3 regions of the Streptomyces sp. NPDC052687 genome follow, and region 1 is predicted to be linked to each of the others. Evidence: riboswitches for the same ligand, from Rfam matches in the RefSeq annotation. Region 1 holds a riboswitch; each other region holds the start of a gene.
The links. Region 1 has a riboswitch for thiamine pyrophosphate ahead of thiO (glycine oxidase ThiO). Riboswitches for the same ligand answer to the same signal wherever they lie in the genome.

Region 1 (10,254 bases):
TTCGAGGCGGCCTCCGGGCACAAGACCCGCCGCTTCGACGACGTGCTCGACGAGGTCAAGGGCTTCTTCGAGGTCCACAAGGCCCTCGGCACCCACCCGGGCGGCATCCACGTCGAGCTGACCGGCGACGACGTCACCGAGTGCGTGGGCGGCGGCGACGAGATCTTCGTCGACGACCTGCACCAGCGCTACGAGACGGCCTGCGACCCGCGGCTCAACCGCAGCCAGTCGCTGGACCTGGCGTTCCTCGTCGCGGAGATGTACCGCGACCAGTGATGTACAGGGGCCGGTGAGCGGAGCGCCTGTTACAGGCGGTTTTCGGCCATGAAGTGGGGCGCGGATCACATACGATCCGCGCCCCACTCCGCTTTCGCGTCCCCGGCGCGATGGGTAAGGTTAGGTTTGCCTCACCGGTCACGGGGAGGGCAACGACTCGATCCCGGCGGGAGGTGAACCGCGTGTACGTCTGCTCTTGCTTCGGCGTCACCGAGCAGCAGGTCAAGCAGCACGCGGAGAACGGCGCCTGCACCCCTCGCCAGATAGCCTCCGCCTGCAAGGCGGGCACCGACTGCGGCTCGTGCGTCCGCCGGATCCAGGCACTCCTCGGCCGGGGCTCCTGCCCCCGCCGCGAGCTGGCCGACCAGGGCAAGCCGGTCCTCTCGGAGATCAGCGAAGCCGCCGCCTGAGCGGCCCGCCTCAGCCGCCCGCCGGGCCTAGCTCGGCTGCTCGATCTGCTGCGCGATGTACAGCGCCTCGCCGATCTTGTCGATCAGCTCCAGCTGCGTGTCCAGATAGTCGATGTGGTGCTCCTCGTCCTCCAGGATCGCCTCGAAGAGGTTCGCCGACGTGATGTCGCCCTTGGCGCGCATCACCTCGATGCCCCGCTTGAGGCGGTCGATCGCCTCCACCTCGATCTGCCGGTCGGCCTGGAACATCTCGGTCACCGTCTGGCCGACCCGCACGTGGAACAGGCGCTGGTAATTGGGCAGCCCGTCCAGCATGAGGATGCGCTCGGTGATCTTGTCCGCGTGCTTCATCTCATCGATGGACTCTTCACGCGTGTACTTGGCGAGCTTGGTCCAGCCTTTGTTGTCCTGGATCCGGTAGTGCAGCCAGTACTGGTTGATCGCCGTCAGCTCGCCGGTCAGCTGCTCGTTCAGGAATTCGAGGACCTCGGGGTCGCCCTGCATCGCAGAGGCTCCTTCCGCGCGGGGGAACTGCCAGGTTGCGCCGCATGATTGCACCGGCTGCGGAAGATCGTCCAGTAAGTGCGTACTTAGTAAGTAAGTGCATGCTTAGTGGTGCTTGGTGGTAGTTGCCCGTTTACGGGCCCGCCTGGTCCTGTGCACCGGCCGGGGTCTGTCAGGATGGATACATGGGTCATCCGGTGGAGCGCGAAACAGGAGAAGCAGCACGGTCCGAGCTTCCGCCGGGGCAGCGAGTGCAGCGCGGCTGGCCGGTCACGCACTACGGGCCGGTGCCCAAGTTCCGGCCGGAGCGCTGGGAGTTCAGGGTCTTCGGGGCCACCGCCGACGGCGAGAAGCACTGCTGGACCCACGAGGAGTTCACGGCTCTGCCGTACACCACCGTCGTCGGCGATCTGCACTGCGTGACGAAGTTCAGCATGCTCGGCGCGGAGTGGGGCGGCATCCCCGCGCGGACCATCCTGGAGATCGCCCCGCCCGCCGAGAATGTCACCCATGTGATGGTGTGGGCGGAGTACGGCTTCAGCTCGAATCTGCGGCTGTCCGACTTCGCCGCCGAGCGCACGATCTTCGCCACCCACAAGGACGGCGAGCTGCTCACCGCCGAGCACGGCTTCCCGCTGCGCCTGGTCGTGCCGCACCTGTACGCCTGGAAGGGCCCCAAGTGGGTGCGCGGCGTGGAGTACATGACCGCCGACCGCCGCGGCTTCTGGGAGGAGCGCGGCTACCACAACATCGGCGACCCATGGAAGGAACAGCGCTACTCCTACCAGGAGGAACCCGGAGAGGGCCCCGAACTGTGACCCTGCGGGGCTAGCCGGCCTCCCGCAGCTTCTTCAGGCGCTCCACGTCCGCCGCGTGGCCCTCCTTGCCGCCGGGGGTCTCGATGATCAGCGGGACGCCCTCGGTGGCGGGATGCGTCATCAGCGCCCGGAACGGGTCCTCGCCGATGTGACCGGCGCCGATGTTCGCGTGCCGGTCCTTGTGCGCGCCGACGACGTCCTTGGAGTCGTTGGCGTGGATCAGCTTCAGCCGGCCCTCGCCGACCGTCTCCACCAGCAGATCGAGCGTCTGGTGCATCCCGCTCGGGCCGGTCAGGTCGTGCCCGGCGGCGAAGATGTGGCAGGTGTCCAGGCACACGCCCAGCTTCGGATGCGCGTCCAGCGCCTCGAAGTACGGCTCGAAGTCCCAGGTCCGCGAGCAGAGCGAGGAGCCCTGGCCGGCCGTCGACTCCAGCAGCAGGAACGGGTCGTCGTCGTGGGTCAGCTCGTCCAGCAGCGGCAGCAGGTGCGCGCGCACCTGCTTCAGCGCCACCGACCGGTCCCGGCCGCCGGTCGCGCTGCCGGTATGCACCACCACGCCGAGCGCGCCGATCTCCCGCCCGCGCCGCAGCGAGTGCCGCAGCGACTCCACCGACCGCTCCACGGTCGCCTCGGTGTGCGAACCGAAGTTGATCAGATACGGCGCGTGGACGTACGCCGGGACCGACTCCGCCGCGCACGCCGCCCGGAACTCCTCGTCCTGCCGCGCGTTGCCGGCCGGTGTGGCCCAGCCGCGCGGGTTCGCGACGAAGACCTGCACGGTCTCGGCACCGATGTCGCGGGCGTACGACAGGCCCACCGAGCTGAGGCCACCGGCCACGGGGACATGGCTGCCGACGGGGTTGCGCCGGCGGCCGGGGAGATCGTGGAGGGGGCCGGGAAGTTCACTCTTCACCCGTTCAGGGTGTCATGGCGCGTCCCGTGGCCCGCACCGCCCGGCGGCCGGTGTGAGCGACGCCTCGCCGGCCGGGAGCGGACCGGGAGCCTGGGCGGGCGCGGGACGGGAGCCCGGCCGGGACCGGCCGGCGGTCAGCGGATGGTGATGGTGATCGTCGAGCCCTCGGGCGCCGGCTCGCCGCCCGCCACCGACTGCTCCTTGACCGTGTCGCCGAACAGGCCCAGCAGCCCGCGGTCCTCGTCGACCTGGAAACCGGCGGCCTCCAGCTTGTCCTTCGCCTCGTCGACGCTGTCCCCGACCACGTCCGGGACCTCGACCATCACCGGGCCCTTGGACACCGTGAGGGTCACCGTGTCGCCCTCGGCGGCCCTGCCGCCCGCGCCCGGGGACTGCCGGGCGACCTGACCCTGCTCGTGCTCCGAGTGCACCCGCCGCTCGGCGACCCGGACCTTCAGACCGGCCTCCGCCAGCTGCTCCCGCGCGTCGGCGAGGTCCTGTCCGACGACGTCCGGGACGTCCACCGGGCTGCCCTTGCTGACGGTGAGCGCGATGGCGGAGCCCGCCTTGCGCTCGGTGCCCGCGACCGGCTCGGTGCCGATCACGAAACCCCGCTCCACCTCGTCGCTGAACTCCCGGGTGACCATGCCCGGCTCCAGGCCCTCGTCCTTCAGCACGTCCCGCGCCTTGTCCAGGCGGTAACCCGCCAGGTTCGGCACCTTCACGGTCTGCGGGCCGTCGGAGACGGTCAGCGTCACCGAGTCGTTCTGCCGTATGCGGCTGCCCGGCGCGGGGTCCGTGCTGATGATCGTGCCGCGCCTGACCGTGTCGCTGTACGCGTGCTCGACGTCACCGACCTCCAGGCCGGCGTCCGTGAGCCGCCCCTCGGCCTGCTCCTGCGTCTTGCCGAGCACCGCGGGCACGCGCGTGAACTGCCCCGAGTTGATGTACCAGACGCCGGCGCCGAGCCCGAGGCCCAGCAGGACGGCGGCGACGACCGTGACCACCGCGCGCGGCGGCCGGGGGCGGCGCCGGGGCGCCGGGACGGGCGGGCGCTCCAGCCGGCTGGTCCGGTCGGACGGCACCGCGGCATCCTCGTCGTCCCCGTCGACCGGCAGCACGCGCAAGGGCGTGGTCAGCGCGCGCGGGATCACGCTCGTGCGGTCCTCCGCGTTGTCGTGCTCCGCCGCCAGGGCCTGCGGCGGGACCGCGTCGAGCTGGTCCGCGCTCAGCGCCGCGCGGGTCTCGCGGGCCTGGGCGAGCAGCGCCACCGCGTCGTGCGGCCGCAGGTCCGGGGTGCGGGCGGTCGCCGAGGCGGCCAGCTCGTCCAGCTCGTACGGCAGGCCCGGGACGGCCGCCGAGGGCGGCGGGACATCCGCGTGGAGGTGCTGGTACAGCACCTGGGCCGGGGTCTCGCCGGTGTGCGGCTTGCCGCCGGTCAGCATCTCGTACAGCATCACGCCGCAGGCGTAGACGTCCACGCGCGGGTCGGCGGTGCCGTGCTCGATCTGTTCGGGGGCCAGGTAGGAGACCGTGCCGAGGACGGCGCCGGTGGTGCTGGTGACGGTGTCGACCGAGCGGACCAGCCCGAAGTCGGCGACCTTCACCCGGCCGTCGTCGCCGATCAGGACGTTCTCCGGCTTCATGTCCCGGTGCACGAACCCCGCGCGGTGCGCGGCGCCCAGCGCGGCCAGCACCGGCTCCAGGATGTCCAGCGCGGCCCTCGGCTGGAGCGCCCCGCGCTCGCGCAGTACGTCGCGCAGGGTGCACCCGGCGACGTACTCCATGGCCAGATAGACGTACGACCCGTCGGTGCCCTGGTCGAAGACCTGCACCACGTTGGGGTGGGCCAGCCGGGCGACCGACTTGGCCTCCCGGATGAACCGGTCCACGAACGACGCGTCGGCCGCCAGCGTGGGGTGCATGACCTTCAGCGCCAGCACGCGGTCCAGGCGGGTGTCCACGGCCCGGTAGACCGTGGCCATCCCGCCGACCGCGATCCGCGCGTCGACGCGGTATCGGCCGTCGAGCAGCTGCCCGACCAGAGGGTCCTGAAGGGTCGTGTCCACGCGGGTGAGTCTACGAGCCGCCACCGACACCGCCTGCCGTCACAGCGGCCCCGGGGGCGGACTGCAGCAGAGCTGTGACCGTCCCCGGGACGGCGGTCCCGGGACGGCGGCGGATCAGAACGCCGGGCGCTCCGGGTCCAGGTGGGCCCGGCCCTCCACCGGGGAGGACGCCTCGGCGAAGTGGCGGCGGGGGATACGGCCCGCGCGGTGGGCCAGCCGGCCCGCCTCGACCGCGTGCCGCATCGCCTCCGCCATCAGCACCGGCTGCTGGGCGCGGGTGACCGCCGAGGCGAGCATCACCCCGGCGCAGCCCAGCTCCATGGCGAGCGCGGCGTCGGACGCGGTGCCGGCGCCCGCGTCCAGGATCACCGGCACGCGCGCGTGCTCGACGATCAGCTGGAAGTTGTGCGGGTTGCGGATGCCGAGCCCGGAGCCGATGGGGGAGCCGAGCGGCATGATCGCCGCGCAGCCCACGTCCTCCAGCCTGCGCGCCAGCACCGGGTCGTCATTGGTGTACGGCAGCACGGTGAAGCCGTCGTCGACCAGCGTCTCGGCGGCCTCCAGCAGCTCGATCGGGTCCGGCAGCAGGGTGCGCTCGTCGGCGATGACCTCCAGCTTGATCAGGTCGGTGCCCAGCGCCTCCCGCGCCAGCCGCGCGGTGAGCACCGCCTCGCCGGCGGTGAAGCAGCCCGCGGTGTTCGGCAGCACCCGGATGCCCAGCCTGTCGAGCACGGAGAGCACCGAGCCGCGCACGCCGGGGTCGACCCGCCGCATCGCGACCGTCGTCAGCTCGGTCCCGGAGGCCACCAGTGCCCGCTCCAGGACCTCCAGGCTGGGCGCGCCGCCGGTGCCCATGATCAGCCGGGACGTGAAGGTCGTACCACCGAGGACGAAGGGGTCGTCGGCCATGGGTCAGCCTCCTTGGACGGCGGTGAGGACTTCGACGCGGTCCCCGTCGGAGAGCGCGGTCGTCGCCCACTGTCCGCGCGGGACGACGGTTTCGTTGAGGGCGGCGGCCACGCCGGAGGGCGCGGCGGTGAGCGTGCGGACGACGGCGTCGAGCGCCGTGCCGGGCGCGACCTCGCGGGTCTCGCCGTTGACCGAGATGTTCATGCGGGCTGCTCCGTGAGGGCGGGCTGCGAGGGGGAGTGGGGGAGGGGTGTGCTCTGCGCACGTGCGGCCTTCGTGGCCGCCTCGCTGAAACGCTGCGGCGTGAACGGGCGGGCCTCCTCCGGCAGTCCGCCGGTGGCCAGGGCGTGCGCGAGCGCGTCGCCGGTCACCGGGGTCAGCAGCACTCCGTTGCGGTAGTGGCCGGTGGCCAGCAGCAGCCCGTCGAGGCCGGTCGGGCCGAGCAGCGGAGCGTTGTCGGGGGAGCCGGGGCGCAGCCCCGCGCGGGTCTCCGTCAGCGGCAGCTCGGTGATGCCGGGCACCAGCTCGTGGGCGTCGCGCAGCAGCTCGTAGACGCCGCCCGCCGTCACCGTGGTGTCCCAGCCCAGCTCCTCGCTGGTGGCGCCGACGACCAGCTCGCCGTTCTCGCGCGGCACCAGGTACACGTGGCTGCCGCGCACCACGGCCCGCACGGTCCGGCTCAGGAACGGCGCGTACCGCGCGGGCACGGTCAGCCGCACCACCTGCCCCTTCACCGGCCGCACCGGCGGCACCACGGCTTCGGGGACACCCGCCAGGCGCCCGCTGAGGCTGCCGGCGGCGAGCACCACCTGCCCGGCGGCCAGCGCGGTGCCGTCGGCGGTGACCACGCCCGTGGCGCGGTCCCGTGCGACGGTGAGCCGCTCCGCGCGGACCCGGTGGAACACCACCCCGGAGCGCTCGCAGGCGGCGACCAGGGCGGCCGCGAGCCGCCGCGGGTCGATCTGGTGGTCGCCGTCGACCCGCAGGCCCCCGCGCACGCCGGGCGCGAGCATCGGCTCCAGGCGCCGGCACTCGCGCCCCGACAGCCACTCGGAGTCGAGCCCCGACTCGCGTTGCAGGGTGTGCAGTTCGCGCAGGTGGGCGCGGTCGTCGGCGTCCAGCGCGACGGCGAGGGTGCCGCACTGGCGGTAGCCGAGGTCGTGGCCGGTGAGGTCGGTCAGCTCGGCCGCGAACTGGGGGTAGCGGCGGGCCGAGGCCAGGTTCAGGCCGAGCAGGGTGTGCTCGCCGTAGTGGAGTTCGGTGACGGCGGCCAGCATTCCGGCCGCCACCTGGGCGGCCCCGCCGCCCGGCTCCGGGTCGAGCACCGCCGTGGCGAACCCGCGCTGCGCGGCTCGCCAGGCCGTGACCAGACCGATGATCCCGCCCCCGACGACCAGGACGTCGGGGGCCGCTGATGAGATGACGTCGGACGTGACCTCAGGGGTGACATCGGAGACCTCAGGGGTGATGTCAGGGCTGACATCGGAGGTGACACCTGAGGTGACGTCGGATGTGTCGGACGTACGCGACATGGGCGTCCAGCCCCTCCCTTCGCCGGCATGACCCGGATCAGGTTCGTACGGTCGGAGGCCGCCAGCCTCCCTCTCAGCCCGGTGCGTCCGGGCTCCCGCGAGTGCTTTACGTTGGCCACCCTAGCCCGACGCCGTATGTCTCAGTAAGGGAGCCTCCGCCCGTGGCCCGCAGCCTCGACGGTCTCGTCCTCGCCCCCGTCGCCGACCAGGCCCCCGGCCAGGTGGGCACGGGCACCCGGTTCCGCTACCACGAGCGGGACGGCGAGATCTGGGCCGAGTACGAGGGCGGCGACATCGCGCGCGGGCACCTCGTGGGTACCCGGCGGGGCGACCGGCTGGACTTCCGGTACGTCCAGCTGCGGCACGACGGGACGACGGCCTGCGGGCACTGCGTGTCGCACGTGGTGGAGCTGCCCGACGGGCGGGTGCGGCTGGAGGAGACCTGGGAGTGGGAGTCCCGGGAGGGCGGCGGGACCAGCGTTGTGGAGCAGGTCACCACGCGGGAGCGGTGACTGACGGAACGTCAGGTGTCTAGGGTGACGACTATGGTGATCAGGTGAGCGAGCAGACGCAGGAGCGGGGGACGCGGGCAGCGCGGTCGCGGGCTGGGGAGGCTCGGGAGCGGGAGGCGTCCGCGCCGCGGCGGGTGGTCGTGGCGGGTGCCGGCATGGCCGGGGTGCAGACCGCGGTCGCCCTGCGGGAACAGGGGTTCACCGGCACGGTGACGCTGATCGGCGCGGAACCCCACCAGCCGTACGACCGGCCCCCGCTGTCCAAGGCCGTCCTGCTCGGCACGGCCGAGGGCTCCGCCTTCGACGTCGACTTCGAGGCGCTCGGCATCGACCTCCACCTCGGCCGCGAGGTGCGCGGGGTGCGCCCCGCCGACCACGAGCTGGATACCGAGGCCGGGCCCGTGCCGTACGACGTCCTGGTCGTCGCCACCGGTGCCGAACCGGTCCGGCTGCCGGGCGCCGAGGGCGTGCCGGGGGTGCATCTGCTGCGCACCCTGGACGACGCCGAACGGCTGCGGCCGGTGCTCGGCCGGCAGCACGACATCGTGGTCGTCGGCGCGGGCTGGATCGGCGCGGAGTTCGCCACCGCCGCGCGGGAGGCGGGCTGCGCGGTCACCGTCGTGGAGGCCGCGGACCATCCCCTGGCGGGCGCGCTGCCCGCCGAGGTCGCGGCGCCGATGGCCGCCTGGTACGCCGACGCCGGGGCGGACCTGCGCACGCGCACGCGCGTGGCGGGCGTCGAGCCCGGCGCGGTGCTCCTCGACGACGGGACGCGGCTGCCCGCCGGGGCCGTGGTCGTCGGCATCGGCGCCCGCCCCGCCACCGCCTGGCTGGCGGGCTCCGGCATCGAGCTGGGGGCCCGGGGCGAGGTCGTGGCGGACGCCGGTCTGCGCACCTCCGCGCCGGACGTCTACGCCGTCGGCGACTGCGCGTCCTTCCCCTCCGCGCGGTACGGCGAGCGCCTGCTCGTCCACCACTGGGACAACGCCCTCCAGGGCCCCCGCACGGTCGCCGCGAACATCCTCGGCGCGGCCACGGGGGAGCCCACCGCGGTCTACGACCCGGTCCCGTACTTCTGGTCCGAGCAGTTCGGCCGCTTCGTCCAGTACGCCGGCCACCACGCCTCCGCCGACACCCTGCTCTGGCGCGGGGACCCGTCCGGACCCGCCTGGACGGTCTGCTGGCTCCGCGACGACCGCCTGGTCGCCCTGCTGGCGGTGGGCCGCCCCCGCGACCTGGCCCAGGGTCGCCGCCTGATCGAGTCCGCCACCCCCATGGACCCCCGCCTCCTCACCGACCCGAGCCGACCGCTGAAGTCCGCGACGGCGTGACCCGCGCACCGCGCGGACGGTGGCGCGGGGCCCGGCGCGGCGCACTCTGCGCGGCGGGGGCGCCGCGCTGCCGTCCGGTGACATCCGGCACCCGTGCGGGTCTGCCGCACACTCCGTCGGCCCTGCCGCGGGTGCCCTGGGTACCGAGTGTCAGTGCGGGATGGCAGGCTTGGTGACGTGACCGAGATTGACGCAAAGATCGATGCTCTCGTCCCCGCCTGGCTCACCCTCCCCGACATCGCCGAAAAGCTCGGCGTCGAGGTGACGCGTGTGCGGCAGCTGGTCAAGGACGGCCAGCTCATCGCCGTACGCCGTGGTGAGAACCGCGCGCTGCACGTCCCCGCCGCCTTCATCGACGGGGACAAGGTCGTCAAGGGCCTGTCCGGGACCCTGACGCTGCTGCGGGACGACGGCTTCACGGACGAAGAGATGCTGGAGTGGCTCTTCACCCCCGATGACAGCCTGCCCGGCACCCCCGCGCAGGCCCTCAGCGAGAATCGCGGCACGGAGGTGAAGCGCCGGGCCCAGGCGCTCGCCGTCTGATCCGAGCACACCGAACGAAGAACGCTGACCGACCGTCCGGAGTACGGGCCGCGGCGCGCACGGGGCCACGGCCGTGGTTCACTGCGGCCCGCGGCCCGGCCGCGGCCCGTACGCCACCGACAACGGGGGGACCCATGCCCGACACCGCCACCACCGCGCGCGCCCGCCTGGCCGACGCCCGGCTCTACCTGTGCACGGACGCCCGCAAGCGCCAGGGCGACCTGCCCGAGTTCCTGGACGCGGTGCTGGCCGGCGGTGTCGACATCGTGCAGCTGCGCGACAAGGGCATGGAGGCGGCCGAGGAGCTGGAGCACCTGGCGGTCTTCGCCGACGCCTGCGCCCGGCACGGCAAGCTCCTCGCGGTCAACGACCGTGCGGACGTCGCCCACGCCGCCCGCGCGGACGTCCTCCACCTCGGACAGGGCGACCTCCCGGTC
Region 2 (10,254 bases), on a different contig from region 1:
GAGGGCAGGACATCGAAGACGAGAGAAAGGCGAGGGCGATGCGAGAGATCTTCGCGGGGCTGCCGTGGTGGGTGAAGTGGGTCGCGGTGCCGGTCATCGCCCTGGTGGTGTTCGGCGGCCTGATCGCGAGCGTCGTGGGCTTCGTGATCGGACTGCTGTTCAAGCTGCTGCTCTTCGTGGCACTGGTCGCCGGACTCATCTACGTCGTACGCAAGTTCACCGCCGGCTCCTCGACGAAGGGCGACTGGTAGACGCGCGTCCGTCGCGGGGCGACCGGGGCCGGTGTGCTCGCGGGGGCGACGGGGGCGACGGGGGCGACAGATGGAGATGTGGGTGACGGGGGCCGGTAACAGGAACGGCCGGTTCCCTCGGGCGGGGGAAGTTTCCCCTGCGGGGCGTCTGCGGGCCGTGGCGGACGAATAGAGTCCGGAACCCCCGCGGGACGAGCCCGCGAGCGGCGTACACCCCCACATCCCACCCGTGTTTCTCCGCACGGGCTGCCCCCTCGCGCTTCCGGGAGTGACCTCTTGGCCACGGCTGACACCGCACCCGCAGGACCCCACGCACCCCCCGCCCCTTCCCGCCCTGGCCCCTCCCCCCAGGCCCTGCGCGTGCGGCCTCCCGAGCAGCCCACCCCTGCCGGCTCCTCCGCGCGCAGCCCGGAGGCACCCCGGCGGGCCGCCCCGTCCTCCTCCGGGCGGCCGGTGCCGCGGGCGCGCCCCGAGACCCCGCCCGCACAGCAGTCCACGACGCTCATCGGTTCGGTCCAGCGCGCGATGCGCCTTCTGGAGTGCGTCGCCGGCCACGACAACGGCGCACCGGCCAAACAACTCGCCCGCGAGACCGGCCTCGCCCTCCCGACCACCTACCACCTGCTGCGCACCCTGGTGCACGAGGGCTATCTGCGGCGCGAGAAGGGGCTGTTCTTCCTCGGCGCGGCGGCCGAGCGGCTGAGCAGCAGCGGGGCACAGGAGAAACGTCGCAGCACGGTGGCCGAGACACTCGCACGCTGGCGGGATTCGATCGGTGTGCCGGTGTATTACGCGATCTACCGGGAAGGCGAGATCGAGGTGGTGTGCGTCTCCGACAGCCCCGGCAATCCGGCGGTCGAGGAGTGGGCGGACTTTCGCGAGACCGGCCACGCGCACGCCATCGGCCAGTGTCTGCTGTCCCAGCTGGACGAGGCCGCCCGCCGCGATCACCTGGAGCGCTATCCCGTGCAGTCCCTCACTCCGTACACGGTGCGTGACAATCGAACGCTGCTCCGGCGTCTGGAACGCGTGGGCAGGATGGAACCTGTGATCGAGCGTCAGGAGTACGCGCTGGGCACGGTCTGCGCGGCGATCCCGATCACGGTGGGGGCGACGGCGGCCACGATGGCCATCTCCCTCCCCTGTCATCAGGCCGACCGGCTGCTGCCCGCGGCCCGTCAGTTGCAGAACGAGGTCGGGCGCCTTCTGGGGTCGCTCCCGCTTTCTATCAGTATCTGAAAACTCACTCCTTGTGATCTGCTGTGTACGTTCAGCAAGATGCCAGCAGTATTCAACGGTTGATTCCCGGCCAATCGACGGCAACAGACGGGGTAGGCGATGCGCGAGTCCGTACAGGCAGAGGTCATGATGAGCTTTCTCGTCTCCGAGGAACTCTCCTTCCGCATCCCGGTGGAGCTGCGGTACGAGACCTGTGATCCCTACGCCGTCCGCCTGACCTTCCATCTGCCCGGAGACGCGCCGGTCACCTGGGCGTTCGGGCGCGAGCTGCTGATCGACGGTGTGGGCCGGGCCTGCGGCGAGGGCGATGTGCGGGTCTCCCCCGTGGAGCCCGATTCCCTGGGCGAGGTGCTGATCCGGCTGCAGGTGGGCGCCGACCAGGCGCTGTTCCGCTCCTCGTCGGCGCCGCTCGTCGCCTTCCTGGACCGCACCGACAAGTTGGTGCCCCTGGGGCAGGAAGGCTCGCTCGCCGACTTCGACGCGCACCTCGACGAGGCGCTCGACCGCATCCTCGCGGAGGAGCAGAGCGCGGGTTGAGGCGGCGCGTACTTCGAGTGGAGTAACGCTTCTTCTTGGCTTTTTTGCGTACCGGCGTACCTGCGTATCGGCCTACCGACGTATCTGTGGTCCGGGAGGCCGGTAGGCAGTGGGGTCGGTGGGCCGATGACTCGGTGACCCGGTGGCGCCCGGTGCCCCGGTGGTGGGCCGGTGGGCACGGGGCGCTGGGGCGCCGGCGTGCGGTGGCCGTCGGACGGCACCGGCAGCGTCACCGCTTGCGGCGTCGTCCCCGGCCCCCGCTGCGCGGCATCGGCGTCCGTGAGCCGGCCGTCGCCGGCTCCGCCGCCGGGCGGTCCGCCGAGACCACCAGCGCGGCGAGGGCCGTCGTGACGGGCACCGAGGCCACCAGACCGATCGAGCCCACCAGCGTGCGCACGATCTCCTCCGCGACCAGCTCGCTGTTGGCGACCGTGCCGACACTGCTCTGCGCGATCGAGAAGAGCAGCAGCAGCGGCAGGGCGGCGCCCGCGTAGGCCAGGACCAGCGTGTTGACGACGGAGGCGATGTGGTCGCGGCCGATCCGGATGGCCGCGCGGTACAGGCCGCGCCAGCCCATCGTCGGGTTGGCGTCGTGCAGCTCCCAGACCGCCGACGTCTGGGTGACCGTCACATCGTCCAGGACGCCCAGCGAACCGATGATGACGCCGGCGAGCAGCAGACCGCTCATGTCGATCGACGGATACAGCCCGTGGATCAGGCCGGTGTTGTCGTCGGTGTCGCCGGTGAGCGCGGCCCAGCCGATGAACAGCGAGCCGAGCACACCGATCAGCAGCAGCGAGATCAGGGTGCCGAGCACTGCCACGGATGTCCGGGCCGACAGTCCGTGACACAGGTAGAGGGCGATGAGCATGATGGCGCTCGACCCGATCACCGCCACCAGCAGCGGGTTGGAGCCCTGCAGGATGGCCGGCAGGACGAAGAAGCTCAGCACCAGGAAGCTGATGGCCAGCGCGATCAGCGCCATGACGCCCCGCAGCCGCCCGACGACCACGACGGCGAGCGCGAAGAGACCGGCGAGCAGACCCATCGGCAGCCTGCGGTTCACGTCGGTGACCGAGTACTGAAGGTCCTTCGGGGCGGAGGGCTCGTAGGCGACGATCACCTTCTGACCCTCCTCCAGCTGCCGTGACTGGTCCGGCTGGACGATCTCGTTGAAGGTACGGCCCTTGTCCTCGCCGGTGTCGACGCGGATGGTCGCCTTCTTGCAGGTGCCGTTGGCCTGCTGCTGGGCGGAGGAGCCTTCGGCGGTGGAGGTGTCGCCGGTCGGGGGCGGTGCCGAGGCGTTGACCGCACCGCAGTCCACCTTCTCGACCCTGGTGACCGTGGCTTGCTGGGTCTGCCGGTCGAAACCGACCCCGGTCCGTTCGTGCGGCGGTGCGCCGCCGGGCCAGAGCACGGCCAGCCCGACCACCACGGCGGCGGCGAAGGGGATGAGGACGGCGGCGATCAGCTTGCGCAGATGCCGGGAGACGGGCGTCGCGGGGCCGTGCCCATGACTGTGCGAGTGCCCGTGCCCGCCACCGCCACCGTGCCCGCCACCATGGCCGTGACCGCCTCCGTGCCCGCCTCCGGAGTTCGACCCGCCACCCGAGTTCGACTCGCCGCCGGAGCTCGACCCACCACCGTGGCCGCCTCCGAAGCCGGACCCGCCGCCGTGTCCAGGCGCGCCACCGGCACCCGGCTCGCCGCGATGCCCGTGGCCGCCGCCGGACGTGGACTCGCCACCGTGCCCGGCGCTGTGGCCGCCGCCGGACCCGAACCAGTCACCGTGCCCGGGGTCACGTCCGTCACCGGATCCGGGCCCGTCTCCATACCCACCTCGGAAGCCGCCCCCGGAGTCACGTCCCGGATTGCCTCCGGGGCCGCTTCCGGGACCACTTCCGGGGTGCGCCCCGGCGGCACGCTCGTCGTGACGACCGCCTCCGGGGCCTGCGCCGCGCGGGGGCTCGGGCGGTGGGAACGGGGGATGCTGCGTCGTGGTCACCGACCGATCATCGCAAGAACGACCGGGGCCCCCTGTTCACCGCGCCCGAATTGACGCTAGCGTGGAGGCACCTTTGTACACGCGGGAGCTCGGAGCACCGGGCTGAGAGGGCGCTGACCTCCGTCCCAGCGATGTTTCACATGAAACATCACCCATCGCGAGTGATGTTTCACACGAGACGTCGGATGACGGATACCGCTGCGTCGACCGCCGAACCTGTTACCGGGTAATGCCGGCGTAGGGAGTAGGTCTCATGACCATCAAGGACGCGCGCACGCCTGCCTCCACGCAGAACGCCTCCGTCGCGACGGGGACGTCGACCGACGGGGAGGCCGGGAAGTCCATCGGCTGGCACAAGGCGTACGTCGAGGGCACCCGCCCCGACCTGCGGGTGCCGGTCCGCCAGGTGCACCTCACCAACGGGCAGTCGGTCACGTTGTACGACACATCCGGCCCGTACACCGATCCGAACGTCGACACCGACGTCCGCAGGGGTCTGCCACCGCTGCGGGAGAACTGGATCATCGCCCGCGGCGACACCGAGGAGTACGCGGGCCGTCCCGTCCGTCCCGAGGACGACGGAATCAAGCACACCTCGCCGCGCGGCGGCCTGCGCAACCTCGACGCGGTCTTCCCCGGACGGCCGCGCCAGCCGCGCCGGGGCCGTGACGGCCAGGCGGTCACGCAGCTGGCGTATGCGCGCCGCGGCGAGATCACGCCGGAGATGGAGTTCGTGGCCATCCGGGAGAACGTTTCTCCAGAGGTGGTCCGCGAGGAGATCGCGGCGGGCCGGGCGGTGCTGCCGGCCAACGTCAACCACCCGGAGATCGAGCCGATGATCATCGGCAAGCGGTTCCTGGTGAAGGTCAACGCCAACATCGGCAACTCGGCCGTGACGTCTTCCATCGAGGAGGAGGTCGAGAAGATGACCTGGGCGACCCGCTGGGGCGCCGACACGGTCATGGACCTGTCCACCGGACGCAACATCCACACCACCCGCGAGTGGGTGCTGCGCAACTCCCCCGTCCCGATCGGCACCGTGCCGCTCTACCAGGCCCTGGAGAAGGTCGACGGCAAGGCCGAGGAACTGACCTGGGAGATCTACAAGGACACCGTCATCGAGCAGGCCGAGCAGGGCGTGGACTACATGACGGTCCACGCGGGCGTGCGCCTGGCGTACGTCCCGCTGACCGCGAACCGCAAGACCGGCATCGTCTCCCGCGGCGGCTCGATCATGGCGGCGTGGTGCCTGGCGCACCACAAGGAGTCCTTCCTCTACGAGAACTTCGAGGAACTGTGCGAGATCCTCGCCGCGTACGACGTCACCTACTCCCTCGGTGACGGCCTGCGGCCGGGCTCGATCGCGGACGCCAACGACGAGGCGCAGTTCGCCGAGTTGAAGACGCTCGGGGAACTCAACCGGATCGCGAAGCGTTTCAACGTACAGACCATGATCGAGGGCCCGGGGCATGTCCCGATGCACAAGATCAAGGAGAACATCGACCTTCAGCAGGAGATCTGCGATGAAGCTCCGTTCTATACGCTCGGCCCGCTGACGACGGACGTCGCGCCGGCGTACGACCACATCACCTCCGGCATCGGTGCCGCGATGATCGCCTGGTGGGGCACGGCCATGCTCTGCTACGTCACGCCCAAGGAGCACCTGGGCCTGCCCAACCGTGACGACGTCAAGACCGGTGTCATCACCTACAAGATCGCCGCCCACGCGGCCGACCTCGCCAAGGGGCACCCCGGTGCGCAGGAGTGGGACGACGCGTTGTCCGACGCGCGCTTCGAGTTCCGCTGGGAGGACCAGTTCAACCTGGCCCTCGACCCCGACACGGCCCGTGCGTTCCACGACGAGACCCTGCCGGCCGAACCCGCCAAGACGGCGCACTTCTGCTCGATGTGCGGGCCGAAGTTCTGCTCGATGAAGATCTCCCAGGACATCCGCCGCGAACACGGCGGCACCCAGGCGGAGATCGAGCAGGGCATGGCGGAGAAGTCGAAGGAGTTCGCCGCGGCGGGCAACCGGGTCTATCTGCCGATCGCGGACTGACCGCGCCGCGACCGGCAGACGCCCGCGGGGCCCGGCAAGGCGCCGTCTCCGGCTTGCGCTCCCCGCACCATGGGGGCGCAAGCCAGCGGTCACTCCGGATGGTGGTCCGGGCCGCCGAAGTCCGGGCTGGTGTAGTCAGGGCTGGTGAAGCGGGGCCGCCCGGCCGACCGGCCGTCGCCGGGGCTGGTGAAGCCGGGGCGGTCGTACCCGAGGTGCGGCATGCGGCCGGTGGGCGCCGGCGGTGCCGTGTGGTGCAGTGCGGCGGTGCCGGGTTCGGCGAGGGCTTCGCGCAGGAACGGCACGATGCCGCGTTCGAGCAGGGCCTCGCGCCAGGCTTCTCTGGCCTGCGCCAGTTCGCTGTTCTCCGCGCCGTAGGGACCGGGTTCCGGTGTGGGCCGGTTGCGCAGCGCGGTGAGCAGGAGACCGACCGCGGCGACGAGGATCGCCAGGGCGGTCACGGCACCGAATATCCAGCCGGTGGTGAGCATGGTCCGGGCGAACGCCTGATCGGGGTCGAGCATCTTCAGGATGTAGCCGACGAGCAGGAAGATCGCCGCGGCGGTGCCGGCGAGGACGGGGGCGAGGACGGCGATCACGGCGACGACGCCCGCGCCGGCGGTTTCGGCGGCCTCTCCCATGGTGGTGGCGAGCCCCATCGCGCTCGGCCCCGGCTCGGCGGAGTCGGACGCGCGGACGGACGACGGGGTGGACGCCGCCGGGTGGCGCAGTTCCTCGCGGACCTTCACATAGTGCTGGTACTCGCTCGTGGCGGCCGCGGTGATGAGGGCCGTGGCGCCGAGCGCCATGGTGCGCAGCTGTTCGGTGTTCAGCCGCTGTCCGACAGCGGCCAGTTCCGGGCGGTGTGGTGCCGAGCGCAGCGCCTCGTCGAGGAGCCGCTCGTACTCCTGGCGGTCCTCGCTCAGCAGGTGCTGCGGAACGCTGTTCATGTGCATCCCCCGATGCTCCGTAGGGCTTGGGGCTCGCACGCTGACGAGCCGTCGGGCAGAAACGGAGGGGAGCCTGCTACGGATATGCCGATGGTAGAGCGGTGACGGCAGGCGGTGACAGGGGGTTTACCGAAATTGGGCCCCGGCCTGCGGCGTTACCGACCGGTCGGACACCGGTCGGGATCCGGTGCGGCGCCGGCCGGACACCGGTCGTGCGCGTATCCGCACCGATCGGGCACGGGTCCGACGCCGGTCGGGCTTCGAGGGGATGCCCGGACGCCGAACGCTCAGCTGTGCAGCGGGAGTTGCTGGACCAGCAGCTTCCCGGCCATGGTCACGCCGCCGTCCATCGCGATGGCGAGACCGTCGGCGTAGACGTGGGGTCCCTCGACCACGGGCCCGGTGCTGTCCTCGCCGTCCTCGGAGCCGACCTCGCCCAGCAGGTAGGGGATGGGGCTGTGGCCGTGGACGATGCGGGTGCCGCCGTAGGTGTCGAGCAGGGTGCGCACGGCGTCGGCGCCACCCTCGTCGCGGAACGAGAAGCGCTTGGTGAACTTGCGGAACAGGTCCCAGACCTCGTCCGCGTCGTTGCGGGTGAGGGTCTCGCGGACGTTGTCGTTGACGGCCTCGATGGAGTCGCCGTAGTCCAGGTAGGCGGTGGTGTCGGAGTGGACGAGCAGATGGCCGTCGATCTCGGTGAGCGCGTCGAGGCGGGCCATCCACTGCAGGTGGTGGTCCTGGAGGCGGTCCATGTCGGTCTTCTGGCCGCCGTTGAGCAGCCAGGCCGCCTGGAAGGTCGCGGTGCCCGCGCCGGAGTTGACCGGCGTGTCGCCGAACCGCTTGGCGCCGATGAGCAGCAGCTCGTGGTTGCCCATCAGGGCCTTGCAGTAACCGCCGGCCGCGGCGGCCTCGGCGGACAGCCGCATCACCAGGTCGATGACGCCGATGCCGTCCGGGCCGCGGTCGGTGAAGTCGCCGAGGAACCACAGCCGCGCGGTACCCGCGCACCAGTGCCCGGCGGCGTCGATCAGGCCCTTCTCCTGCAGCGCGGCCACCAGCTCGTCGAGGTAGCCGTGCACGTCGCCCACGACGAACAGGGGGCCCGGAACCGTGGCGGGCTGGGCGACGGGCGCGGGGGCGGGGGCGGGCGCCGGGTCGACGGTCACCTGAAGCGTGTCACCCCGGTTGATCACGGGCAGGTCGCGCTGGGTCGGCGTGTACTCCGGCGGGAAGGACACCGGCTCCACGACGGGGCCGGGGACCTCGCCGGGGTGAGAGCTGTGGACGTACGGACCGGTCTCGTGGACGTACGCGGGTACCCGGAAGTCGCGCAACGTCGCCGTCCGCTCCACCTCGGGTCCCTGACCGGCCCCCTGAGTCATCGACCCCTCCACCATCGCGCCGCAGCTGCACCGCTTCGGACTGCCTGGTCGCAGCGGCCCGCGGTGTCGTGGGCCCATCATAGGAATGCGGATCGCGCCGTGTGATGACCCAGGGGTGGTGAATCAGAGCAAGAGTCCAGTTCACTGCGGCTTTCGCCCCGATTGGGCCGGGCTTCGACCGACCTGGTGCCCGCCCTGTCCGGCCCTCCTCCGCGGACCCTAGCCCTCTCCGGGGACCCGTGGCGGGCTGACCGTCGTCCGCGGCGGGCGTCGCTGGGACGAGGTACGCACGATCAGCTCGGTCGGTATCACCTGCTCGACCGTGTGCTCCGATTCGACGCCCTCGATGGCGTCGATGAGGAGCTGGACCACGGCCGTGCCGATCCGGCGGGGCTTCAAGGAGAGCGTGGTGATCGGCGGTTCGGTGTTGGCGTACACGGTGGACTCGCTGCAGCAGACCAGCAGCAGGTCGTCCGGTACGCGCAGGCCGTAGCGCCGGGCGGCGGCGAGCAGGTCGGTGCCGTTGGGGTCGAACAGCCCGTAGACCGCGTCGGGCCGGTCCGGGCGTGCGAGCAGCCGGTCGGCCGCGACGGCGCCCGCGCACGGATCGTGGGCCGGGTAGGCCTCGTACACCGGGTCCTGGCCGACGCGCTCGCACCAGCGCAGGTACGCGGTGGTCGACAGGTGGGTGTAGGTGTCCGTGGTGGTGCCCGTGAGCAGGCCGATCCGGCGGGCGCCGGCGTCGGCCAGGTGGTCGAGGATGCCCAGGACGGCGGCCTCGTGGTCGTTGTCGACCCAGGCGGTGACCGGCAGGGAGCCGGCCGGGCGGCCGTCGGAGACGACCGGTAAACCCTGCCGGACCAGCTCGCTGACGACCGGGTCCTGGTCGGAGGGGTCGATGACGACGGTGCCGTCCAGGGCGACGTTCGACCAGACGTCGTGGCGGGAGGTCGCGGGCAGGATGACCAGGGCGTAGCCGCGCGCGAGCGCGGCCGAGGTGGCGGCCCGCGCCATCTCCGCGAAGTACGCGAACTCGGTGAAGGTGAAAGGTTCATCCCCGTACGTGGTCACGGTCAGGCCGATGAGGCCGGACTTGCCGGTACGGAGGGTGCGGGCCGCGGCCGAGGGACGGTATCCCAGCCGGTCGGCGACTTCTCGGACATGGCGCCGGGTGGCGTCCGGGAGCCGGCCCTTGCCGTTCAGGGCGTCGGAGACGGTCGTGATGGAGACTCCGGCGGCGGCGGCCACGTCTCTGATGCCCGCCCGGCCCGGCCGGCTGCCTCGACGTGAGGTTTCCGCGCGGCTCACCTGGTGCTTCCCTGCTGCTGTCATGGCGAGCCGATAGTAGGGCTCATGCGGTGGGGTAGTGCGGACGCATATGCAGCCGTTGACAGGCACGTTTCTGCATGGCTGGGCGGCGGCAATCGCCTCTGAATTAGAGGTAGTTGAAGCGGTTGGGCATAGGACGTGACTTGTCGGCGTGCACCCGCCTGTTGACCGGTCCAGGTCTCGAAGAGGTCTCAACTCACCTGCATGGGGGATGCGCGCCAGGGAGTGAGCCACCGGCGCGTAGATATATGTGCGGCGCGCCCCCCGCTTCGTACGCCTTCGGGCGGTGATGCCCCTGATGCCGCTGGGACGGGGGAGGTTGGCTTTCCCCGCTATCCGGTGTGCGCTCACCTGTTCGCAGCCGGGCCGAATCCTCATAAGGTAAGAAGCATTGGAAGCCGGCGGCGGCCAGGCGGCGCCGGTGGTCGCGAGGAGGACTGCGGTGAGCGAGACGAGCCCCAAGCTGCGCGCCGAGCTGGAGGGTATCCCCACCTACAAGCCGGGC
Region 3 (10,254 bases), on a different contig from region 1:
ATCATCGCCGACGACAACTCCTCCGGCGTCCTCGTCGAGCTGAAGTGCGAGACGGACTTCGTCGCCAAGGGCGAGAAGTTCCAGGCCGTCGCCAACAAGATCGCCGAGCACGTCGCCGCCACTTCCCCGGCCGACCTGGAGGCCCTGCTCGCCTCCGAGATCGAGCCCGGCAAGACCGTCCAGGCGTTCGTGGACGAGGCCAACGCCACCCTCGGCGAGAAGATCGTCCTGGACCGCTTCGCGCAGTACGCGGACGGCTTCGTGACGGCGTACATGCACCGCACGAACCCCGACCTGCCCCCGCAGATCGGTGTGCTCGTCGAGTTCGACAAGCCGAACGCCGAGGTCGCCAAGGGCGTCGCCCAGCACATCGCCGCCTTCGCGCCGAAGTACCTCTCCAAGGACGAGATCCCGGCCGACGTCGTCGAGTCCGAGCGCCGTATCGCCGAGGAGACCACCCGCGCCGAGGGCAAGCCCGAGGCCGCGATCGCCAAGATCGTCGAGGGTCGTCTGAACGGCTTCTTCAAGGACGCGACGCTGCTCGGCCAGCCGTACGCGCTCGACAACAAGAAGTCCGTCCAGAAGGTTCTGGACGAGGCCGGTGTCACCCTGAAGCGCTTCACGCGTATCAAGGTCGGCATCTGAGTCCGTACCGCGACGGGTACTCGGCCCCGACAGGGTCGGGTGCGGTCGTTTGCGTACGCCGCCACGCACACGAGCGTGGCGGGCGACAGCAGATCTGACGAGGAGGCCATTGCCGCGCATGGGTTGCGAACGACACCCCACCGGCAGTGGCCTTCTTCGTATGTGCAACACGTGAAAGAGGCGGGATCCCCCATGACCACCAAGGCCCAGAAGAGCGACGACGGCAAAGTACGCGGCCGGTTTCTGCTGAAGCTGTCCGGAGAGGCCTTCTCCGGTGGCGGGGGCCTGGGCGTCGACCCCGACGTGGTGCACAAGATCGCCCGCGAGATCGCGGCCGTCGTGCGCGACGGAGCGCAGATCGCGGTCGTCATCGGCGGCGGCAACTTCTTCCGCGGCGCCGAACTCCAGCAGCGCGGCATGGACCGCGCCCGCTCGGACTACATGGGCATGCTCGGCACCGTCATGAACTGCCTCGCCCTCCAGGACTTCCTGGAGAAGGAAGGCATCGACAGCCGGGTCCAGACCGCCATCACCATGGGCCAGGTCGCCGAGCCGTACATCCCGCTGCGCGCCGTGCGCCACCTGGAGAAGGGGCGCGTGGTCATCTTCGGCGCCGGTATGGGCATGCCGTACTTCTCCACCGACACCACCGCCGCCCAGCGCGCCCTGGAGATCGACGCCGAGGCGCTGCTCATGGGCAAGAACGGAGTCGACGGGGTCTACGACTCCGACCCGAAGATCAACCCGGACGCCGTGAAGTTCGACGCCCTCGGCTACGGCGAGGTCATCACGCGCGATCTGAAGGTCGCCGACGCCACGGCCATCACGCTGTGCCGTGACAACAAGCTGCCGATCCTCGTCTTCGAGCTTCTGGCCGAGGGCAATATCGCCCGGGCCGTCAAGGGTGAGAAGATCGGCACGCTGGTGGGTGACCAGGGCAGCCGGAACTGACCGGTTGACCCACGGACCCCGGCCGGGGGATGGACAATGTCCTGCCGGTCGGGAACCGTGCAGGAAGAAGACGCGACGCAGCCGGCCGCCGACCACAACACGTCAACCGCAGCCGGGCCTACTCAAGACACGCAGGAGCAAGTGGTGATCGAAGAGACCCTCCTCGAGGCCGAGGAGAAGATGGAGAAGGCCGTCGTGGTCGCCAAGGAGGACTTCGCCGCGATCCGCACCGGCCGTGCGCACCCGGCGATGTTCAACAAGATCGTGGCCGACTACTACGGCGCACCGACGCCGATCAACCAGCTGGCCTCGTTCTCCGTGCCGGAGCCGCGCATGGCCGTGGTGACCCCGTTCGACAAGAGCGCGCTGCGCAACATCGAGCAGGCGATCCGCGACTCCGACCTGGGCGTCAACCCGAGCAACGACGGCAACATCATCCGAGTGGTGTTCCCGGAGCTGACCGAGGAGCGCCGCCGCGAGTACATCAAGGTCGCCAAGGGCAAGGGCGAGGACGCGAAGATCTCGATCCGCTCCGTGCGCCGCAAGGCCAAGGACGCCATCGACAAGCTGATCAAGGACGGCGAGATCGGCGAGGACGAGGGCCGCCGCGCGGAGAAGGAGCTCGACGACACCACCGCCAAGTACGTCGCCCAGGTGGACGAGCTCCTGAAGCACAAGGAAGCCGAACTGCTCGAGGTCTGATGAACGACTCTTCCTGGGGGGCGCCGCAGACCGGGTACTGGGGCCCGCCCGATCAAGGGGCTGCCCAGGGGCATGTCCGGGGACCCGTGCAGGGCGCCGTCCCGGCGGGTCCCGCGTACGATGCGCGTGACGCGCAGCAGACTCGGCCCATGCCCATCGTGTCCGACGTATCCGCGGACGGCGGAAACCAGGATGACGGCCGGGGGGCCGCTCGGCTGAGCGGCCCGCTGTTCCCAGACGAGAGCACGTCGGCGCCCGCCTCCGGCGCGCCGAGGAATCCGGAGCCCATGCACGACGCCCCGCAGCCGGCCCCCGCCCCGCAGAAGAAGAGCGCGGGCCGGGACCTCGGCGCCGCGATAGGGGTCGGCGTCGGACTGGGCGCGGTGATCATCGCGTCGCTGTTCGTCTACAAGGCCGTGTTCGTCGGTGTGATCGCGGTCGCGGTGGTCGTCGGACTGTGGGAGCTGACCAAGCGGCTCGACGAGCGCAAGGGCATCCGCGCGCCGCTGGTGCCGCTCGCGATCGGCGGGGCGGCCATGGTGGTCGCCGGGTACGTCCGGGGCGTCGAGGGCGCGTGGGTGGCGATGGCGCTCACCGCGCTCGCGGTGCTGGTCTGGCGGATGACGGAACCCCCGGAGGGCTACCTCAAGGACGTCACGGCCGGCGTCTTCGCCGCGTTCTACGTCCCGTTCCTTGCGACGTTCGTCGCGATGATGCTGACGGCCGAGGACGGGCCGTGGCGGGTGCTGACGTTCCTGCTGCTGACCGTGGTCAGCGACACCGGGGCGTACGCCGTCGGCTGGCGGTTCGGCAGGCACAAGCTCGCCCCGCGGATCAGCCCCGGCAAGACCCGCGAGGGCCTGCTGGGCGCGGTGACGTTCGCCATGGCCGTGGGCGCGCTGTGCATGCAGTTCCTGGTGGACGGCGGCTCCTGGTGGCAGGGCCTGCTGCTCGGCCTCGCCGTCGCGGCCAGCGCCACCCTGGGCGACCTCGGCGAGTCCATGATCAAGCGGGACCTGGGCATCAAGGACATGGGCACCCTGCTCCCCGGGCACGGCGGCATCATGGACCGCCTCGACTCCCTCCTGCCCACCGCTCCGGTGGTGTGGCTGCTCCTCGTGGCCTTCGTCGGAAGCAGCTGACCGGCCGCCCTCCGGCAGCGCCTTGGCCCCCGCCCCCGGGCGGGGGCTTTCGCACACCCGCGGGTCCGCGGCCCGCGGCTCCGCGCGGCGGAGGGGGCGCCGAGCCGGGCGGCCCGGGTCACCCGATCGGATCTGCGACACTGGTAGGACCATGCCCAAGCCCGGAGAACTCACTTTCGTCGCCCCGCGCGGAGCCAAGAAGCCGCCGCGGCACCTTGCCGATCTCTCGCCCGCGGAGCGGAAGGACGCGGTCGCCGAGATCGGTGAGAAGCCGTTCCGTGCCAAGCAGCTCTCGCAGCACTACTTCGCGCGGTACGCGCACGACCCGGAGCAGTGGACCGACATCCCGGCCGCCTCCCGCGAGAAGCTGCGCGAGGCGCTGTTCCCCGAGCTGATGACCGTCGTACGGCATCTGTCGACGGACGAGGGCACGACCCGCAAGACGCTGTGGCGGCTGTTCGACGGCACGCTCGTGGAGTCGGTGCTGATGCGCTACCCGGACCGGGTGACCATGTGCATCAGCTCGCAGGCCGGGTGCGGCATGAACTGCCCCTTCTGTGCCACCGGGCAGGCGGGGCTCGACCGGAACCTGTCGACCGCCGAGATCGTGCACCAGATCGTGGACGGTATGCGGGCGCTGCGCGACGGCGAGGTGCCCGGGGGGCCCGCGCGGCTGTCGAACATCGTCTTCATGGGGATGGGCGAGCCGCTCGCCAACTACAAGCGGGTCGTCGGCGCCATCCGCGCCCTGACCGATCCCGCCCCCGACGGGCTGGGGCTGTCGCAGCGCGGGATCACCGTGTCGACCGTCGGGCTCGTCCCGGCCATCCACCGGTTCGCCGACGAGGGCTTCAAGTGCCGGCTGGCGATCTCGCTGCACGCCCCCGACGACGAGCTGCGCGACACCCTGGTCCCGGTGAACACCCGGTGGAAGGTGCGCGAGGTGCTGGACGCGGGGTTCGAGTACGCCGAGAAGTCCGGACGCCGGCTGTCCATCGAGTACGCCCTGATCCGGGACATCAACGACCAGGCCTGGCGGGGCGACCGGCTGGGCCGGCTGCTCAAGGGCCGGCCGGTACACGTCAACCTCATCCCGCTGAACCCGACGCCCGGCTCGAAGTGGACCGCCTCGCGGCCCGAGGACGAGAAGGCGTTCGTCGAGGCCATCGCCGCGCACGGGGTGCCGGTGACGATCCGGGACACCCGTGGTCAGGAGATCGACGGGGCGTGTGGTCAGCTCGCCGCCACCGAACGGTAGTCTGACGGGCGTAAGTACATCTGCATATTCCGACAGGGGAGCGCCACAGCGCTGAGAGTGCGGCACCCGGCCGCAGACCCTCCGAACCTGGCCCAGGTCATTCTGGGTAGGGAGATCGGTCACCACTCGAGCTGTTGCGCCCTGCCCGGGAGCCCCGGATTTTCCCCGGAGGCTCCCGGGCGGGGCCGCGTCTCTTCCTGGTCCCTCCAGGAGGAATTCAGTGAGCATCACCAAGAAGGCCACGATCCTGGCCGTCGGGCTCGGCCTGGTCACGCTGTCCGCGTGCGGGTCGTCCGACGGCGACCAGGCGTCCGGCGGCGGTTCCGGATCCAGGACCGTCACGCTCGTCAGCCACAACTCGTGGGCCGTCTCGAAGGACGTCCTCGCCGCCTTCGAGAAGAAGTCCGGCTACAAGGTCAGGGTGCTGGAGGACGGCGACGCCGGGCAGGCCGTCAACAAGGCGATCCTGACCAAGGACAACCCGCAGGGCGACGTCTTCTTCGGCGTCGACAACACCCTGCTCTCCCGCGCCCTCGACAACGGCCTCTTCCAGCCGTACGAGGCGAAGGGCTCCGACCTGATCCGGCCCGAGTACCGCGCCGACGAGGCGGAGCACCGGGTCACGCCCGTCGACACCGGCGACATCTGCGTCAACTACGACAAGGCGTACTTCAGCGAGAAGAAGCTGACCCCGCCGGACTCCTTCGACGACCTGATCAAGCCGGAGTACAAGAACCTGCTGGTCACCGAGAACCCGTCCACCTCCTCGCCGGGCCTCGGCTTCCTGCTCGGCACCGCCGCGAAGTACGGCGATGGGGGCACCTCCCGCTCGAGCGAAGCCGAGAGTGGGGGAGGCTGGCAGGACTACTGGAAGAAGCTCAAGGCCAACGGCGTGAAGGTCGTCGACGGCTGGGAGCAGGCGTACAACGAGGAGTTCTCCGGTTCCGCCGGCGGGAAGAAGGCCGACGCCGACCGGCCGCTCGTCGTGTCGTACGCCTCCTCGCCGCCCGCCGAGGTGATCTACGCCGACCCGAAGCCGAAGACCGCACCGACCGGCGTCGCCGAGGGCACCTGCTTCCGGCAGGTCGAGTACGCCGGGCTGCTGAGCAACGCGCAGAACCCCGAGGGCGGCAAGGCGCTCCTGGACTTCCTGATCGGCAAGGAGTTCCAGGAGGACATGCCGCTGAACATGTTCGTCTACCCGGTGCGGGAGGGCGCGAAGGTGCCCGAGGAGTTCGCGACGTACGGCCCGCAGGCCGAGGACCCCGAGACCATGGACCCGGCGAAGATCGCCGACAACCGTGACGACTGGGTCAAGTCGTGGACCTCGCTCGTACTGAAGTAACCCCCCGCCGGGGCGGCGCGAAGAGCGCGGCGGCGCGGCTCGGGCTCATGGCCCTGCCCGTCGCGTTCTTCGCCGTCTTCTTCGCCTGGCCCGTCGCCGCGATCGTCGCCCGCGGCCTGAACGCCGACGGGTCCTGGCAGCTCGGGCGGCTCGTCGACGTGCCCGCCGACCCCGCCATCCGGCACGTGCTGTGGTTCACCACCTGGCAGGCGCTCGCCTCCACCGCGCTCACCCTGCTGCTCGCGCTGCCCGCCGCGTATGTCTTCGCCCGCCTCGACTTCCCCGGCAAGCAGTTGCTGCGGGCGGTGGTGACCGTGCCGTTCGTGCTGCCCACGGTCGTGGCCGGTACGGCGTTCCTGGCGCTGCTCGGGCGCGGCGGACTGCTGGACGAGCTGTGGGGCGTACGGCTGGACACCACCGTGTGGGCGATCCTGCTCGCGCACGTGTTCTTCAACTACGCGGTCGTCGTCCGCACCGTCGGCGGGCTGTGGGCGCAGCTCGACCCGCGGCAGGAGGAGGCCGCTCGGATGCTCGGCGCGTCCCGGTGGGCGGCCTGGCGGCAGATCACCCTGCCCGCCCTCGCGCCCGCCGTGGCCGCCGCCGCGCTGATGGTGTTCCTGTTCACCTTCACCTCCTTCGGCGTGGTGCAGATCCTCGGCGGGCCCGCGTTCTCCACCCTGGAGGTCGAGATCTACCGGCAGACGTCGGAGATCTTCGACCTGTCCACGGCCGCGGTGCTCACCCTCGTTCAGTTCGCGGCGGTCGGTGCGATCCTCGCCGTGCACGCCTGGACGGTACGGCGGCGGGAGAGCGCGCTGCGGCTGGTGGACGCGGCGGTCACCGCGCGCCGGCCGCGCGGGGCCGGGCAGTGGGCGCTGCTGGCCGGGGTCCTCGTCACCATCGCCCTGCTGCTGGTGCTGCCGCTGGCGGTGCTGGTGCAGCGCTCCCTGGACGCGCCCGGCTTCCTGTACTACGAGGCGCTGACCCGCGCGGACGGCGGCACCTTCCTGGTCCCGCCGATCGAGGCGATCGGCAACTCGCTGCGGTACGCCCTCGCCGCGACCGCCATCGCCGTCGTGATCGGCGGGCTCGCGGCGGCGGCGCTGACCCGGCGCGACGCCGGGCGGTTCGTGCGCGGGTTCGACGCGCTGCTGATGCTGCCGCTCGGCGTGTCCGCCGTCACCGTCGGCTTCGGCTTCCTCATCGCGCTCGACGAGCCGCCGCTGGACCTGCGCGCCTCGTGGATCCTGGTGCCGCTCGCGCAGGCGCTGGTCGGGGTGCCGTTCGTGGTGCGGACCATGCTGCCCGTGCTGCGCGCGGTGGACGTCCGGCTGCGGGAGGCGGCGGCGGTGCTCGGGGCGTCGCCGTGGCGGGTGTGGCGGGAGGTCGACCTGCCGATGGTGCGGCGGGCGCTGCTGGTCGCGGCCGGGTTCGCGTTCGCCGTGTCGCTCGGGGAGTTCGGGGCGACCGTGTTCATCGCGCGCCCCGACAACCCCACGCTGCCGGTCGCCGTGGCGCGGCTGCTGGGACGGCCCGGCGACCTCAACTACGGGCAGGCGATGGCCCTGTCGACGATTCTGATGGTGGTGTGCGCGGTGGCGCTGCTGGTGCTGGAGCGGCTGCGGACCGACCGGACGGGGGAGTTCTGATGCTGCTGCGGGTCGAGGGCGCGACGGTGCGGTTCGGCGGGCGGGCCGTGCTCGACGCGGTCGATCTCGTCGTCGCCGAGCACGAGGTGGTGTGCGTGCTCGGGCCCAGCGGCAGCGGCAAGTCCACGCTGCTGCGGGCGGTGGCCGGGCTGCAGGGCCTGGACGCCGGGCGGGTGGTGCTGGACGGGCGCGACCAGACGGGGGTGCCCGCGCACCGGCGTGAACTCGGGCTGATGTTCCAGGACCATCAGCTGTTCCCGCAGCGGGACGTGGGCGGCAACGTGGCCTTCGGGCTGCGGATGCACGGCGTTCCCCGGCGGCAGCAGGACGAGCGCGTACGGGAGTTGCTGGACCTCGTCGGGCTGCCGGGCGCCGGCCGCCGGGCCGTGGCCGCGCTCTCCGGCGGCGAGCAGCAGCGGGTCGCGCTGGCCCGCGCGCTCGCGCCCCGGCCACGGCTGCTGATGCTGGACGAGCCGCTGGGCCAGCTCGACCGGTCGCTGCGGGAACGGCTGGTGGTGGAACTCCGGGAGCTGTTCGGCCGGCTCGGCACCACCGTGCTCGCGGTCACCCACGACCAGGGCGAGGCGTTCGCGCTCGCCGACCGGGTCGTGGTGATGCGGGACGGGCGGATCGCCCAGTCCGGGACGCCCCTTCAGGTGTGGCAGCGGCCGGCGGACGCGTTCGTGGCCCGCTTCCTCGGCTTCGAGAACGTGGTCGACGCCACCGTCGCCGGACAGGCCGCCGCCACTCCCTGGGGCAAGCTGCCGGTCCCCGAGGGCGCCGCCCAGGGGGCGCGCACCCTGCTCGTCCGGCCCGCCGGGGTGCGCTTGGTGGCCCCCGACGCCGGGCTGCGCTGCGCGGTAGCCGCCCGCACCTTCAAGGGCACCCATGTCGCCGTGCACCTCCAGCCGGAGGACGCCCCGCGCCTGGAGGCGGCGTGCGCGCTGCGGTCGGCGCCGGAGGTCGGGGACGTGGTCGGCGTGGAGTTCGACGTGGCCGAAATCGTGGTGCTCGACTGAGCGAGCCGATCATAGGGTGCGGGTCATGAGCCGACTCGCGCACGACCGCTACTGCGACGAAATAGCGCACCAGCTCGGCCGGTTGAGGTCCGTGGTGACGTCCGGCGCCGATCTCTCCGCGACCGTGCCGACCTGCCCGGACTGGTCGCTGGAACAGCTGGTGCGGCACACCGGCGGGGCGCTGCGCTGGGTGGAGCTGCTGGTGCGCACCCGGGCCGAGAAGGAGATCGGCCTGAGCGAGGTGCCGGGTGGCACCGGGCCCGAGGCGACCGGGGACGCGGCGGCGCTCGACGCCTGGCTGGCGGAGAGCGGCGAGGCGGTCGTCGCCGCGCTGCGGGAGGCCGGTCCGGACGCCGTGGTGTGGGCCTGGTCCGGGATCAACACCGCCGGGTTCTGGGCGCGCCGGATGACCCACGAGATCACCGTGCACCGCGCCGACGCCACGCTCGCCGCCGGGCTGCCCTACGAGGTGGCGCCCGAGGTGGCGGCGGACGCCGTGGACGAGTGGCTGGAGATCGTGCAGTTCGTCCAGCGGGCCCTGCCGGACGACTCGGCGAGCGAGCTGCGCGGCAGGGACCGCCGCACTCTTCACCTCCACGCCACCGACACCGCACCCGAGCTGAACGCCGAGTGGGTGATCGAGCTGACCGAGGACGGGGTCGTCTGGCGGCGCGGCCACGAGAAGGCGACGGTCGCCCTGCGCGGCCCGCTCACCTCGGTGCTGCTCGCCTTCTACCGCCGGCTGCCCCTGGACGCGCCCGGCCTGGAGGTGCGGGGGGAGCGGGAGCTGCTGGAGTTCTGGCTGGAGCGGGCGACGTTCGGCTGACTGCTGACGGTGCCGTCGCTGTCGCCGTCGTGATGCCCGGGTCGGTGCCGCTGCCGGGGGAGGGCTCCGGCACGCCGACGGCCCGCCCCCGAGTCGTATCGAGGGCGGGCCGGTGTGGGGCGCGGTGCGATCAGTGGTTGCTGTTCGCGCCGCGGCGGCGGAGGCCGAAGAAGACGGCGCCGCCGCCGATGGCGACCAGGGCGGCCGCGATGCCGACGATCAGACCGGTGTTGGAGTTGGCGCCGGTCTCGGCGAGGTTGGACTCCCCGGCCGCGGGGGACGGCGCGTTGCTCGCGGTGTCCGCCGGGGCGCTGCTGCCGCTCTCGGGGGCGGACGGGACGGGCGTGGCGGAGTCCTCCGGCGCCGACGGGGTCTCGGAGGCCGACGGGGTGTCGGAGGGGGTTTCCGACGGCGTCGGGGTCGGGGTCGGCGTCGGGGTCGGGCTGTCGTCCGGCTTGCACGGCGTGGACGGCGTGGTCAGGTCCGGCTTGATGTCGTCGTCGACCTGGTTCCCGGCCTTGACGTGGATCCGGTAGGTGGCGTTCGGCCTCCAGTCCTCCTCGAAGGTGATCGTGACGCCTTCGCGGGAGCCCCGGACCTCCTGGGTGCCGACCAGACGCTCGTCGGCGCCGTTGTTCTCCAGGTAGACCGAGACGGTCGCCGGGACACCCGAGGGGTCCTTGTCGGTGACCCTGATGACACCCTTGGTGCCCTCGC

Region 2: another riboswitch for thiamine pyrophosphate. It lies ahead of thiC (phosphomethylpyrimidine synthase ThiC); the one in region 1 lies ahead of thiO (glycine oxidase ThiO).
Region 3: another riboswitch for thiamine pyrophosphate. It lies ahead of AB0K92_RS09240 (thiamine ABC transporter substrate-binding protein); the one in region 1 lies ahead of thiO (glycine oxidase ThiO).

Annotation. Positions count from the first base shown of each region.
Region 1 covers NZ_JBFATR010000021.1:77,803-88,056, forward strand. The annotation lists gene AB0K92_RS18900 (class II 3-deoxy-7-phosphoheptulonate synthase) at 1-276, shown strand, start outside; gene AB0K92_RS18905 (bacterioferritin-associated ferredoxin) at 450-686, shown strand; gene bfr (bacterioferritin) at 714-1,190, opposite strand; gene AB0K92_RS18915 (sulfite oxidase-like oxidoreductase) at 1,376-2,008, shown strand; gene AB0K92_RS18920 (deoxyribonuclease IV) at 2,019-2,921, opposite strand; gene pknB (Stk1 family PASTA domain-containing Ser/Thr kinase) at 3,056-4,990, opposite strand; gene AB0K92_RS18930 (thiazole synthase) at 5,105-5,899, opposite strand; gene thiS (sulfur carrier protein ThiS) at 5,903-6,103, opposite strand; gene thiO (glycine oxidase ThiO) at 6,100-7,320, opposite strand; TPP riboswitch at 7,429-7,540, opposite strand; gene AB0K92_RS18945 (hypothetical protein) at 7,593-7,943, shown strand; gene AB0K92_RS18950 (FAD-dependent oxidoreductase) at 8,099-9,274, shown strand; gene AB0K92_RS18955 (Rv2175c family DNA-binding protein) at 9,452-9,817, shown strand; gene thiE (thiamine phosphate synthase) at 9,952-10,254, shown strand, end outside.
Region 2 covers NZ_JBFATR010000005.1:118,072-128,325, reverse strand. The annotation lists gene AB0K92_RS08115 (DUF5326 family protein) at 39-251, shown strand; gene AB0K92_RS08110 (IclR family transcriptional regulator C-terminal domain-containing protein) at 777-1,490, shown strand; gene AB0K92_RS08105 (SsgA family sporulation/cell division regulator) at 1,590-2,027, shown strand; gene AB0K92_RS08100 (YibE/F family protein) at 2,257-4,032, opposite strand; TPP riboswitch at 4,104-4,293, shown strand; gene thiC (phosphomethylpyrimidine synthase ThiC) at 4,286-6,091, shown strand; gene AB0K92_RS08090 (hypothetical protein) at 6,181-7,044, opposite strand; gene AB0K92_RS08085 (metallophosphoesterase) at 7,326-8,435, opposite strand; gene AB0K92_RS08080 (LacI family DNA-binding transcriptional regulator) at 8,640-9,752, opposite strand; gene hisC (histidinol-phosphate transaminase) at 10,192-10,254, shown strand, end outside.
Region 3 covers NZ_JBFATR010000006.1:120,644-130,897, reverse strand. The annotation lists gene tsf (translation elongation factor Ts) at 1-645, shown strand, start outside; gene pyrH (UMP kinase) at 838-1,596, shown strand; gene frr (ribosome recycling factor) at 1,741-2,298, shown strand; gene AB0K92_RS09250 (phosphatidate cytidylyltransferase) at 2,298-3,440, shown strand; gene rlmN (23S rRNA (adenine(2503)-C(2))-methyltransferase RlmN) at 3,592-4,698, shown strand; TPP riboswitch at 4,723-4,829, shown strand; gene AB0K92_RS09240 (thiamine ABC transporter substrate-binding protein) at 4,919-6,043, shown strand; gene AB0K92_RS09235 (iron ABC transporter permease) at 6,091-7,692, shown strand; gene AB0K92_RS09230 (ABC transporter ATP-binding protein) at 7,692-8,711, shown strand; gene AB0K92_RS09225 (maleylpyruvate isomerase family mycothiol-dependent enzyme) at 8,737-9,537, shown strand; gene AB0K92_RS09220 (LAETG motif-containing sortase-dependent surface protein) at 9,668-10,254, opposite strand, start outside.